3 regions of the Actinoalloteichus hymeniacidonis genome follow, and region 1 is predicted to be linked to each of the others. Evidence: predicted binding sites of a transcription regulator. Region 1 holds the regulator's gene; each other region holds the start of a gene.
What was found. Region 1 encodes LexA, which represses DNA repair genes until DNA is damaged. Its sites were predicted from a motif close to CGAACACGTGTTCG; they were not measured.
Positions count from the first base shown of each region.

Region 2: a site for LexA is predicted at 1,507-1,520, ahead of imuA' (DnaE2-dependent mutagenesis accessory factor ImuA'). Genes of this name have one in related genera too.
Region 3: a site for LexA is predicted at 1,190-1,203, ahead of BKA25_RS22990 (exonuclease SbcCD subunit D). Genes of this name have one in related genera too.

Region 1 covers NZ_JACHIS010000001.1:4,485,353-4,488,624, forward strand. Annotated here, with positions in the region: gene nrdR (transcriptional regulator NrdR) at 1-321, opposite strand, end outside; gene BKA25_RS28455 (LysM peptidoglycan-binding domain-containing protein) at 537-1,034, opposite strand; gene lexA (transcriptional repressor LexA) at 1,285-2,013, shown strand; gene BKA25_RS18640 (hypothetical protein) at 2,094-3,251, opposite strand; gene hflX (GTPase HflX) at 3,181-3,272, opposite strand, start outside.
Region 2 covers NZ_JACHIS010000001.1:580,016-583,287, reverse strand. Annotated here, with positions in the region: gene BKA25_RS02680 (DNA polymerase Y family protein) at 1-305, opposite strand, end outside; gene imuA' (DnaE2-dependent mutagenesis accessory factor ImuA') at 720-1,436, opposite strand; gene BKA25_RS27140 (hypothetical protein) at 1,694-1,831, shown strand; partial or broken gene BKA25_RS28575 (alpha-ketoglutarate-dependent dioxygenase AlkB) at 1,859-2,275, shown strand; gene purH (bifunctional phosphoribosylaminoimidazolecarboxamide formyltransferase/IMP cyclohydrolase) at 2,393-3,272, opposite strand, start outside.
Region 3 covers NZ_JACHIS010000001.1:5,449,116-5,452,387, reverse strand. Annotated here, with positions in the region: gene BKA25_RS22995 (DNA recombination protein RmuC) at 85-1,083, opposite strand; gene BKA25_RS22990 (exonuclease SbcCD subunit D) at 1,260-2,420, shown strand; gene BKA25_RS22985 (AAA family ATPase) at 2,417-3,272, shown strand, end outside.

The sequences.
Region 1 (3,272 bases):
CAACCCAACCTCATGGCTGGGGACCTCGGCGCTGCCGGTCGCCCGGATCACTTCCTCCACCCGGTGCGCCAGTTGTTGAAGGGCGTCCTCGTCGACCGGCCTGCCCTGGCAGGCGCGGCGCACGCCTCGGACGACCTTGTCCCTGCTGAAGGGCTCGGTGACCCCGGATCGCTTGACCACCGCGAGGACCGACTCCTCGACCGTGGTGAATCGCCGTCCGCAGTCCGAGCAGGATCGCCTACGCCGAATCGCCTGGCCTTCCTCGACCTCGCGGGAGTCGACGACTCGCGAGTCGGGGTGCCTGCAAAACGGACACCGCACGATCCATCACCTCTGCATATCCGGTTGCCGAGAACAGCCCGTGTCGTTCCTGCCACCAAGCCTGTACAAGCTGTGGCCAAAACCCAACCTGTGGACCCACTGAGTAAGTGCAACCACTAGATGTTGGGGTAGAACCTAGGCTCCACCGGATCGGATTGCAAGTCGACAGACCGTGCGCCACGCCGGTGTCGACAGCCGACGCGCGCAGCCCTCGATCAGTGGTTCCCGACGCCCGTTCCCGCCGGAACGCGCAGCACTCGACCGACGCGTAAGTCGGCGGCATCGGGCCCGTTGAGCAGCTTGATCCTGGCCACGACCTCACCCTGCGGGCTCTCGGGAACGGTACGCCTGGCGATCGACCACAGCGTCTCTCCCGCGCCGACGAGCGTGGTAGTCGTCGCGGCCGGCACGGAATTCACCGGGATGGGCTGCGTCACTCGCCCGAGGATGCCGAGGACGAGCAGCACCGACACCACGGCACAGACAACGGCCGCCATAGACGACCGGCGACCGACACGGTCCACACCCCGGCGCCCGGCGCGAGCGATGCCCACCGCGCAGGACGGCTCATCGCGCACGGCCGTACCCTTCGCCAGCAATCGCTCGGTGGGACGCCGGACTCGTCGCGGTCGTACCTGCTCACGACCGCGTTCCTGCCGGGGCAGCGCAGAGGGATGAAGCGGGTGGCGCACGGCGTTGGAGGGGATGGTCACGAGTCCTCCTACGAAGATCTCTCATATTCGAACAGGTGTTCGATAGAACTCTCGTTCGAATTTCTACCACCGCATTCGCGGCAGAGCCAGCCCAGCGGGAGAATTCCTTCGAACAGGTGTTTGATCTTGCGAAGGAGGCGAGTTACCGTTGTGGTCACTTCACGGCTTCAAGATCTCACCAATGACTAAGGCGGGCACCCCATAACGGGTGTCGAGAGCGTGGCCTGTGCGACAGGCCGGGAGGCACGAGATGGCACGCAGGACGACGGCGCAGGACACCGGCGGCGAACGCGAAAACGCGACGGTGCGTGCACTATCCGAGCAGTCCGAGACCCTGACCGCAGTCGAGGAATTGACTCCGAGGCAACGTCGAGTACTCGAGGTCATCCGTGAATGGGTGGATCGGCAGGGATATCCGCCGAGTGTGCGCGAGATCGGCGAGGCAGTCGGTTTGACCTCGACCTCCTCGGTCGCCCACCAATTGAGGACGCTGGAGCGCAAGGGCTACCTCCGTAGGGACCCCAACCGACCCCGTGCGGTCGGAGTGCTGCCGGTCGAACGGATCCAGGCCGCCGACGTCGTCGCGGCGCCCGAGACGGACGGCGCCCCGGTCTACGTGCCGCTGCTGGGTCGGATCGCCGCAGGTGGCCCCATTCTGGCCGAGCAGGCCATCGAGGAGGTCTTCCCCCTGCCCAGGGAGATCGTCGGGGAGGGATCGCTGTTCCTACTCAAGGTGGCCGGTGACTCGATGATCGACGCCGCGATCACCGATGGCGACTGGGTCGTCGTCCGACAGCAACCCACAGCGGAGAACGGCGACGTCGTGGCCGCGATGATCGAGGGCGAGGCCACGGTGAAGACGTTCAAGCGCCGGGACGACCACGTGTGGCTGATGCCGCACAACGCCGCCTATGAGCCCATCCTCGGCGACGAGGCGAGCATTCTCGGCAAGGTGGTCGCGGTCCTGCGCAGGCTCTGACACCTGCTGCCAGCTCACCTAGCGGCCCCAGAGCACCGTTCGGGTGGATGAGCGCCCGCGTCGGGGGACGTCGAAGCCGGTCAACGCCGGGAGCGTCGCCGACCCCACCACCACACCAGACCCAATGCCACGGCCCCGGCGAGCAGGACGACGCCCCACTCCTGTTCGCTCGGCGCCTCGGCAGGCGCTGGTTCGCTCTCGGCCCCCTCCGGCTCGGTGTTCGACGGCGCGGTGGGCTCCTCGCGAGGTGGAACGGCCGCAGGCTCCCGACGCTCCAGCTCCGCCGCAAGCAGCCCGACGGCATCGGGGACGGCTCGGATCGGTTGGTCCGCCCCCTCCGAGCCGCTGAGCAGGGTCCCGTCCGGCTCGATGGCGACGGCCTCCCCTTGGGGCTCGTCGGGCAGCGGAATGCGCAACGGCTCGTTCTCCAGAGCAGTGGGCACATCACCGTCGGGCGCTGCGAACAGATACGCGTCGGTGTAGGTCCGCAGGGCGACGACCGAGCCATCGGGATGAACCGATCCCCCGGTCACCACAACGGAACCCACGAATCCCGGGATGGGCCCGCCAGGGGTATTCGAGCCTCTGATCCGGACCGAGCCGACGCGTTCCAACGGCACCGGGCCCGGGCTTTCCAACGCCTGCGCGGGACGATAGATCTCGGCGGGTCCCAACAATTCCTTGGTGACGATGTAGGGAATTCCGTCCGAGCCGATCAACAATGCCTCCGCATCGCGTGGCCCATCGGGATAGGTGAGCCGGTGCAGCGCGGACTGACCGTCGGGAGTCACGGAGATCAATGCGACGGTCTCGCGCCGCATTCGATTGTCACCCGTCTCGGCGACCCACAGCACTCCGTCCGGGGCCATCGCCAGATCGCCCACGTCATAGTGGTCGATTCCGGTGGTGAGGACCCGCTCGACGGAGCAATCCCGATTCAGCACGAAGACCTGCACGAAGGGATCGTGGTCGTTGACCACGTACCAGTGCTCGCCATCGGAGACCAACCCCGACAGCATGGTGATCGCCGGGTCGGTGATCACGCAGGAGGGCACCGGTTCCGGGACCACCACGGACGCCGATGCCATCGATCCCGCGCCCAGTGAGCCCGCCACCAGCCCCAACGCCGTCAGCAACGACAGCCATCGGAACCGGCGCCGGGCCGTCTTACACGAGTGCGTCGGCCAGTTCTGCGGCGAGACTGACGCCGACCCTGGCGCGAATCGTCGTGCCCTCATCAGAATGTCGCTCCTCGAGGA
Region 2 (3,272 bases), 3.9 Mb from region 1:
GCGAGCCCGGGGCACCGTGATTGGGCGTCGCGTTTGCGGGCGCCCCGACGGACGCCCTCGGCCCTGGCCGCCGTGGAGCAGGCGACCACCCGATTGGCGGCCAGGACCGCAGCGGGAATCCCCGGTTCCAGTCCGGCATCGGCGCAGGCGGCCACCACCGGCCAGTCCGGACACCAGAGGACGAGCAGCCGGGTCGGGGTGCCGGTCGACTTCGCTGGGGAAGCCGCCGAATCCGCTGCCGAGCCGGCTGTGGTTGCCTCGCAGGCGGTCGACCCGGTCTCCGCGGGCTCGGTTCGCTCCGCCATGAACGTCCTCCTTCCTGGTGTTCCGCCCGCTCTCGTGGGCACGTCGAAACAGGCCCGGTCGAGCCGCAGCCGTTGACCGGGCCATGCCCGGCGGGAACCGCCTGTGCTGGGCGCGACGCCCCTGCCCGAGAGCCGATCCAGCCGGCCGCTCGACCCACCGACGGCTTAGGCGGCGACCTGGCGATGGCAGCCGTCATCGGCTGTTCATCGACTCTGGACTCCTCGGCAGCCCGCTGCGGCCCAGCACGGCCGCCCTCGGGGCGCCGAGTCGTCTCTCGGCAGACCCGGCCGCGTCGCGGCGGACGAACCGACGCCCACATCGGTTCTGCTCCGCACGCGCCACTGCCATGGCATTTACCTGTCTGGGTCCGCCGCAGCGGGCGGATACGACATCCTCGTCACCGAGATGGCCGGTCAGCCCACCTCGGGAATCGAAAGCCTGTCCGAGGCGGATCGACCGCTCTGTCGCACAGGCCCGGCTAAGGGGTCACCCTCCTCGACCAGGAGCATCCGGGCCGTCTTGGGCCGGGCGGCGGCTCCTCGCCCGGTCACCTGCACCGTGGCCTCGCAATCACGCAACCGGCCCTCGCCGGTTCCAGGCCCACGCCAGGTCTGCTCGACGCAGTTCACCTCGAGATCGGGAGCGGGCCAGCCCTCGGCGCGATCCATCGGAAGCAACACCGAGCCGCGTTGCCTCGCTCTGGCCGACAGGTTTCTGGCCTCGGACGATCTCAAGCCCGGGGTGTCGGCCACGACGACCAGATCGACCCCGTCGATCAAGGCGGCGACCACCGCCGCCGGATCCCTACCTGGATGGGGAACCAGGACGAGTCGCTCCACCGCCACGCCTGCTTCGGCGGCGGCGAGCACCCCCAACCCGGTCATCCCCACCACTGCTGCCCAGGATCCGGCGGCGGTGGCCTCTGCGATCAACGCGAAGAGCAACAGGGTGGACCCGCGCACCGCCACCGTGCTGCCCCGACGCAGACCGCCCCAGGGGAGTAGCGCACCCAGCTGTTCCCGAACCGGCAGCACCCGTCGTGCCGCGAAGTCCGCAGTGCCCACGGCCATCCCCGACGCCGCGACCACTCCGTCCAACGCTGCCAACGTGGTGACCGCAGCCCGGGACACCGGCTCCCCTTTCGCCTGCAAGGTGGCAGGCCCCCGACGCCTGCCGCCTTGACGACCAAACACAGATGATCGAACATGTGTTCGATCGATGAGACAAGTAAAGCCGACCCAGACCGAGCCCGTCAAGGGTGGGACAGGCCACGACCGGGTGATTCCGCCGCGCGACCTGCTCCGACCCGGCGTCCGTCAACGGTCGGCATCGCCCTGGACCGAAGAATGGTTCACACGAGCATGAGGGTGGCCCGACGGTGATTTCCGTGCCCGGACTGAGGTATCTGCCGTACTGGCTCGACGACGAGGCAAAGCTGTTGGCACGAATCGACGTGGCAGCCTGGTCGAACGAGCTGAGGCGACGAGTGCAGCAATACGGGCATCGTTATGACTACGGCAGATGATCCGTCACTGGTCGTACACCGGCTCCGCCCCTGCCCGGCTGGGCGGTGAGACTGGCGGAACGGCTCTACCGGGAAGGGGCGCTGGCCTCGCGCGCCGACCAGGTCATCGTCAACGAGTACCTGCCGGGGCAAGGCATCAGCGCACATGTGGACTGTGTTCCATGCTTTGGACCGGATGTTGCCACGATCAGCCTCGGATCCGCCTGCACCATGGACTTCACCAGTCTGGACGGCGCGGTGCGAGTACCCGTCCGACTTGAGCCGGGCAGCCTATGCGTGCTGACCGGCCCCGCTCGCTACGAGTGGCGACACGCCATTGCGGCCAGGAAGTCCGACCCGACGGAGTCGGGGCGTATCCCACGGAGCCGAAGAATCTCCGTGACATTGCGAACGGTGCTACCTCCGCCGAGCAACGGCCGGCCCGGGCAGCAGCCGACCCGGTGACTCTGCCTCCACTCGACGTGTCGGGCGGCAGTTCGCAAAGTCGGGCGGCGGCACGCGCCGTGCCCAGCGCGTGAACCGCCGCCCGCAGCGACGGTTCACGCGCTGGTGCACGAGGAATCAGTGCGCGAAGTGCCGAGTCCCGGTGAGGAACACGGTGACGCCCGCAGCCTCCGCAGCGGCCAACACCTCGGCGTCACGCACCGAGCCGCCGGGCTGCACCACGGCCCGCACTCCGGCGTCCAACAACACCTGGAGCCCGTCCGGGAAGGGGAAGAACGCGTCAGAGGCCGCCACCGAACCCTTGGCCCGATCGCCTGCCCTGGCCACCGCCAGCCGGGCGGCATCCACCCGATTGACCTGGCCCATCCCCGCCCCGACGGTCGCGCCGCCGTCGGCGAGCAGAATCGCGTTCGACTTCACCGCGCGGCAGGCCCGCCAGGCGAAGGCCAGATCGGCCACGGTCTGCTCATCGACCTCGGCACCGACCCGAGTCCAGTTCGCCGGGTCGTCGCCATCGGCATCGATCGCATCCGAGGTCTGCACCAGCAGCCCACCGGAGATGGCCCGCAGTTCGGCCGCGCCTCGGACGGGCGGCTCGGCGACCAGGATTCGGATGTTCTTCTTCCTGGTCAGCACGTCGACCGCCCCGTCGAGGAACTCCGGGGCGATGATCACCTCGGTGAAGATGTCCGACACCTGCTCGGCCATCTCCACGGTCACCGGCCGGTTCGCCGCGATGACCCCGCCGAAGGCGCTGACCGGGTCGCAGGCGTGGGCCTTGCGGTGTGCGTCGGCGATGGCACCCGCATCGGCCAGCTCGGAGACGGCGATCCCGCAGGGATTGGCGTGCTTGATCACCGCGACGCAGGGCAGCTCGTGGTCGTGTGCCGACCGCCAGGCCGCGTCCGCATCGACGTAGTTGTTGTAGGACATCCCCTTGCCGTGCAGCTGGGTCGCCCCGGCCAGTCCGGTGGGCGCCGCACCGCCGGTCAGATAC
Region 3 (3,272 bases), 960 kb from region 1:
ACCGTAATGTGTTCACCGTATGGATTCGGTCGGACCGGGAACTTCACGCATGTAGCCGGTCGAGTGAATGTCGGCCTTGCCCGTTCAATCCCGGTTCATGACCCGTTCTCCTTCCGCAGTCGGCTGCTCGGCCGACAGTTCTGTCGTCGTTTGTCGATCGGCGGGCAATAGCGCTGCGACTGTCTCGTCGCGACGGACCGCCGCGACCTCGGTCGGGCTCGCGGCCGCCTCTCTCAGCGGCTCGGTGGCGGTTCGGAAGCTCTCCAAGGCGTCGAGTTCGCGTCTTCTCGCCGACAGGAAGCGCTGCAGATGCGTGCTTGACAGGTTCACCGCGTCGATCGCAGCGCCAGCCGATCGATGAGCGGTGGCGGCCTGGCGCCGGACCTGTTCGACGTCCTCGGCGAGGGCGTGCTCGGTGGCGGCGAACAACGCAGCCGAGGCAAGTACGCCGAAGCCGGTCGGTCCACAAAGGAAGACCCGTCGATCGAGCAGCCAGCGCAGCAGGTGTGGGTCGGTATCCAGCGCGGCGACGACGGCTGCATCAGACGGGACGAACATGATGGCGCCGTAGATGGCGTCGGCCCACCGCTGATATTCCTTCCCGGCGAGTTCGGTCGCTCGCGACCGGATGTTGCGGGCATGCACGCGCAGCGCGTCGGCCCGCTCGGCTGCATCGTCGGTCTCGACGGCCTCCAACCAAACAGCCAGGCTCGTCTTGGCATCGACCGGCACCCGGCGTCCGTCCCCGACCATGAGGACGAGGTCCGGTCGGGCCGCTCCGCCACCTGCGAGATCGGTCTGGACCGTGAAATGGAGCCCTTCGCGAAGCCCTAAGGCTCGGGCCGTTTCGACGAGCACCTGTTCGCCCAGCTCGCCGCGCCCGCTGATCGAGGCGAAAGCGACCTCGTAACGGCGGAGTGCTGCCTGATGCGTGGCGGATCTGGCTCGCTCCTGCTCGACGAGCTGCATGGTCGCGTCCGTTCGACGCATGCTGTCGGTGTACAGCCGCCAAACCATCGCCAGAGCGCAGGCCATCGCCAATGCGAGCACGATCGCCGCCGTGCTGATGACTACTGCGGACATGGTTCGCCTCCTTCCTGCCTCGTCGTTTCCGGAAATCCCGGGTGGACAGTGCTACCCGAAACCGATCATGCACACCTGCAGGTCGCAATGCTCGTAATCCGGCTATCGAACATCAGTTCGAGTGAATTTGGGGGGTGAGAAGTGATCTCAACACCGTTGGCCTCTAGCGTGGCAGCATGCGCATCCTCCACACCTCCGACTGGCATCTCGGCCGTACCTTTCACGGCCGCGATCTGCTCGGCGAGCAGCGGGATGTGTTGGCGGGCCTGGCCGATCTGGTGGCTTCGGAGAAAGTGGACACGGTCGTCATCGCAGGTGATCTCTACGATCGGGCGGTGCCATCCGGGGAGGCGGTGGGCGTCTGCCATCACATCCTGGCGGCTCTTCGCGCCGCGGGTGCCTCGATCGTGCTCACCTCGGGAAACCACGACTCGGCGGCCAGGCTCGGCGCATATTCGGAATTCGCCGCCGCAGGCGGGCTACACCTGCGGACACGAATCTCGGAGTTGGATAGTCCGGTTCTGCTCGCCGATGAGCACGGCCCGGTCGCGTTCTACGGAATTCCCTATCTGGACCCGGATCCGGCCCGCGCCAGCCTGGGAATCAGCGGCCCCGATTCGGTAGGCCACACCGGTGTGCTCACCGAGGCGATGCGGCGGATCAAGGCGGATCTCGCCACCCGAGGGCCGGGGGTGCGGTCGGTGGTGTTGGCGCACGCTTTCGTCACCGGCGGCGAGGGCAGCGAATCGGAACGACGCATCGCGGTCGGCGGTGTCGAGCAGGTCCCGGCCCGAGTCTTCGACGACATCGATTACGTGGCCCTCGGCCACCTCCATGGTCCGCAGACGCTGCGGCCCGCGTTGCGGTACTCCGGTAGTCCACTCGCCTACTCGTTCTCGGAGCGAAACCACCGAAAATCGGTCTGGCTGGTCGACCTCACCGCAGAGGGCCTCGGCGAGGTGCGGCGACATGATCTTCCGGTGCCACGGCCGCTCGCGGTCCTCACCGGCACGCTGGACGAGCTGCTCGCCGACCCGGGACACGCCGACAGTGTCGAGCATTACCTGTCGATCACGTTGACCGACCGGGTTCGTCCATTGGAGCCGATGCGACGCCTGCAAGAGCGGTTCCCCCACGCCGTGCATCTCGATTGGCGGCCGGAAGGCGGCCTCGACGATGCCCGGCTGCACTATTCGGCGGCGATTCGAGGCAAGGACGATCGGGAGTTGGCCGCGTCGTTCGTCGCGGATTGCCGAGGGGCGCTGCCCGATGAGACCGAGACCCGGTTGTTGGACGAGGCCTTGCATTCCGTCTGCGGGGAGCAGGTGCGCTCGTGAGGCTTCATCGGTTGGCGATGACGGCGTTCGGACCGTACCGGAACACGGTGCAGGTCGACTTCGATGCGCTCGGCGCCGATGGGCTCTTCCTGCTCCACGGCGAGACGGGCGCGGGTAAGACGACGCTGCTCGACGGGGTCGCCTATGCGTTGTTCGGACAGGTTCCCGGCGCCAGGGGACAGGTGCGCAGACTGCGCTGTGATCAGGCGCCCGACACCGTGGCGACCAGGGTCGAACTTGAGGTGACGATCCAGGGGCACCGGCTGCGCATCGTCCGTAGTCCCGAGTTCGAGCGGCGCAAGAAGCGGGGCGAGGGCACCACCACCGTGCAGGCGAAGGTCTCCTTGGCTTGGCTCGGCGGTGTTCCGGACGGCTATCCGGATGGATTGAGCCGGATCGACGAGGTCGCCAGGACGGTCAGCAGGCTTCTCGGTATGACCCACCAACAGTTCTTCCAGGTGGTGTTGCTGCCACAGGGCGAGTTCGCCAGGTTCCTGCGCGCCGATACCGATGAGCGGGAACAACTGCTGGAACAACTCTTCGGCACCCAGCGGTTCGCCGAGACCGAGAAGTGGTTTCGCGAACGCCGGACCGCCCGGTTCAACGACGTCCAGAACGCCCGTCGCGGGGTGGAGCAACTGCTGGCCCGGATCGCCCAGGCGGCAGGCGTCGAACCACCCTCGGTCGAGCAGCCGACGGGCCGGTGGGTGGAGGAGCTGACACGGCAGGCGGCCGATCAACGACAGTCGGCCCAGGAGGCCGTGGCTGCCACCACCGATCAGCGACGGCGGGCCGAGCAAACCGCCGTAGCCGGGCATCGGCTCGCAACGGCAATCGCCAGGCGGACCGAGC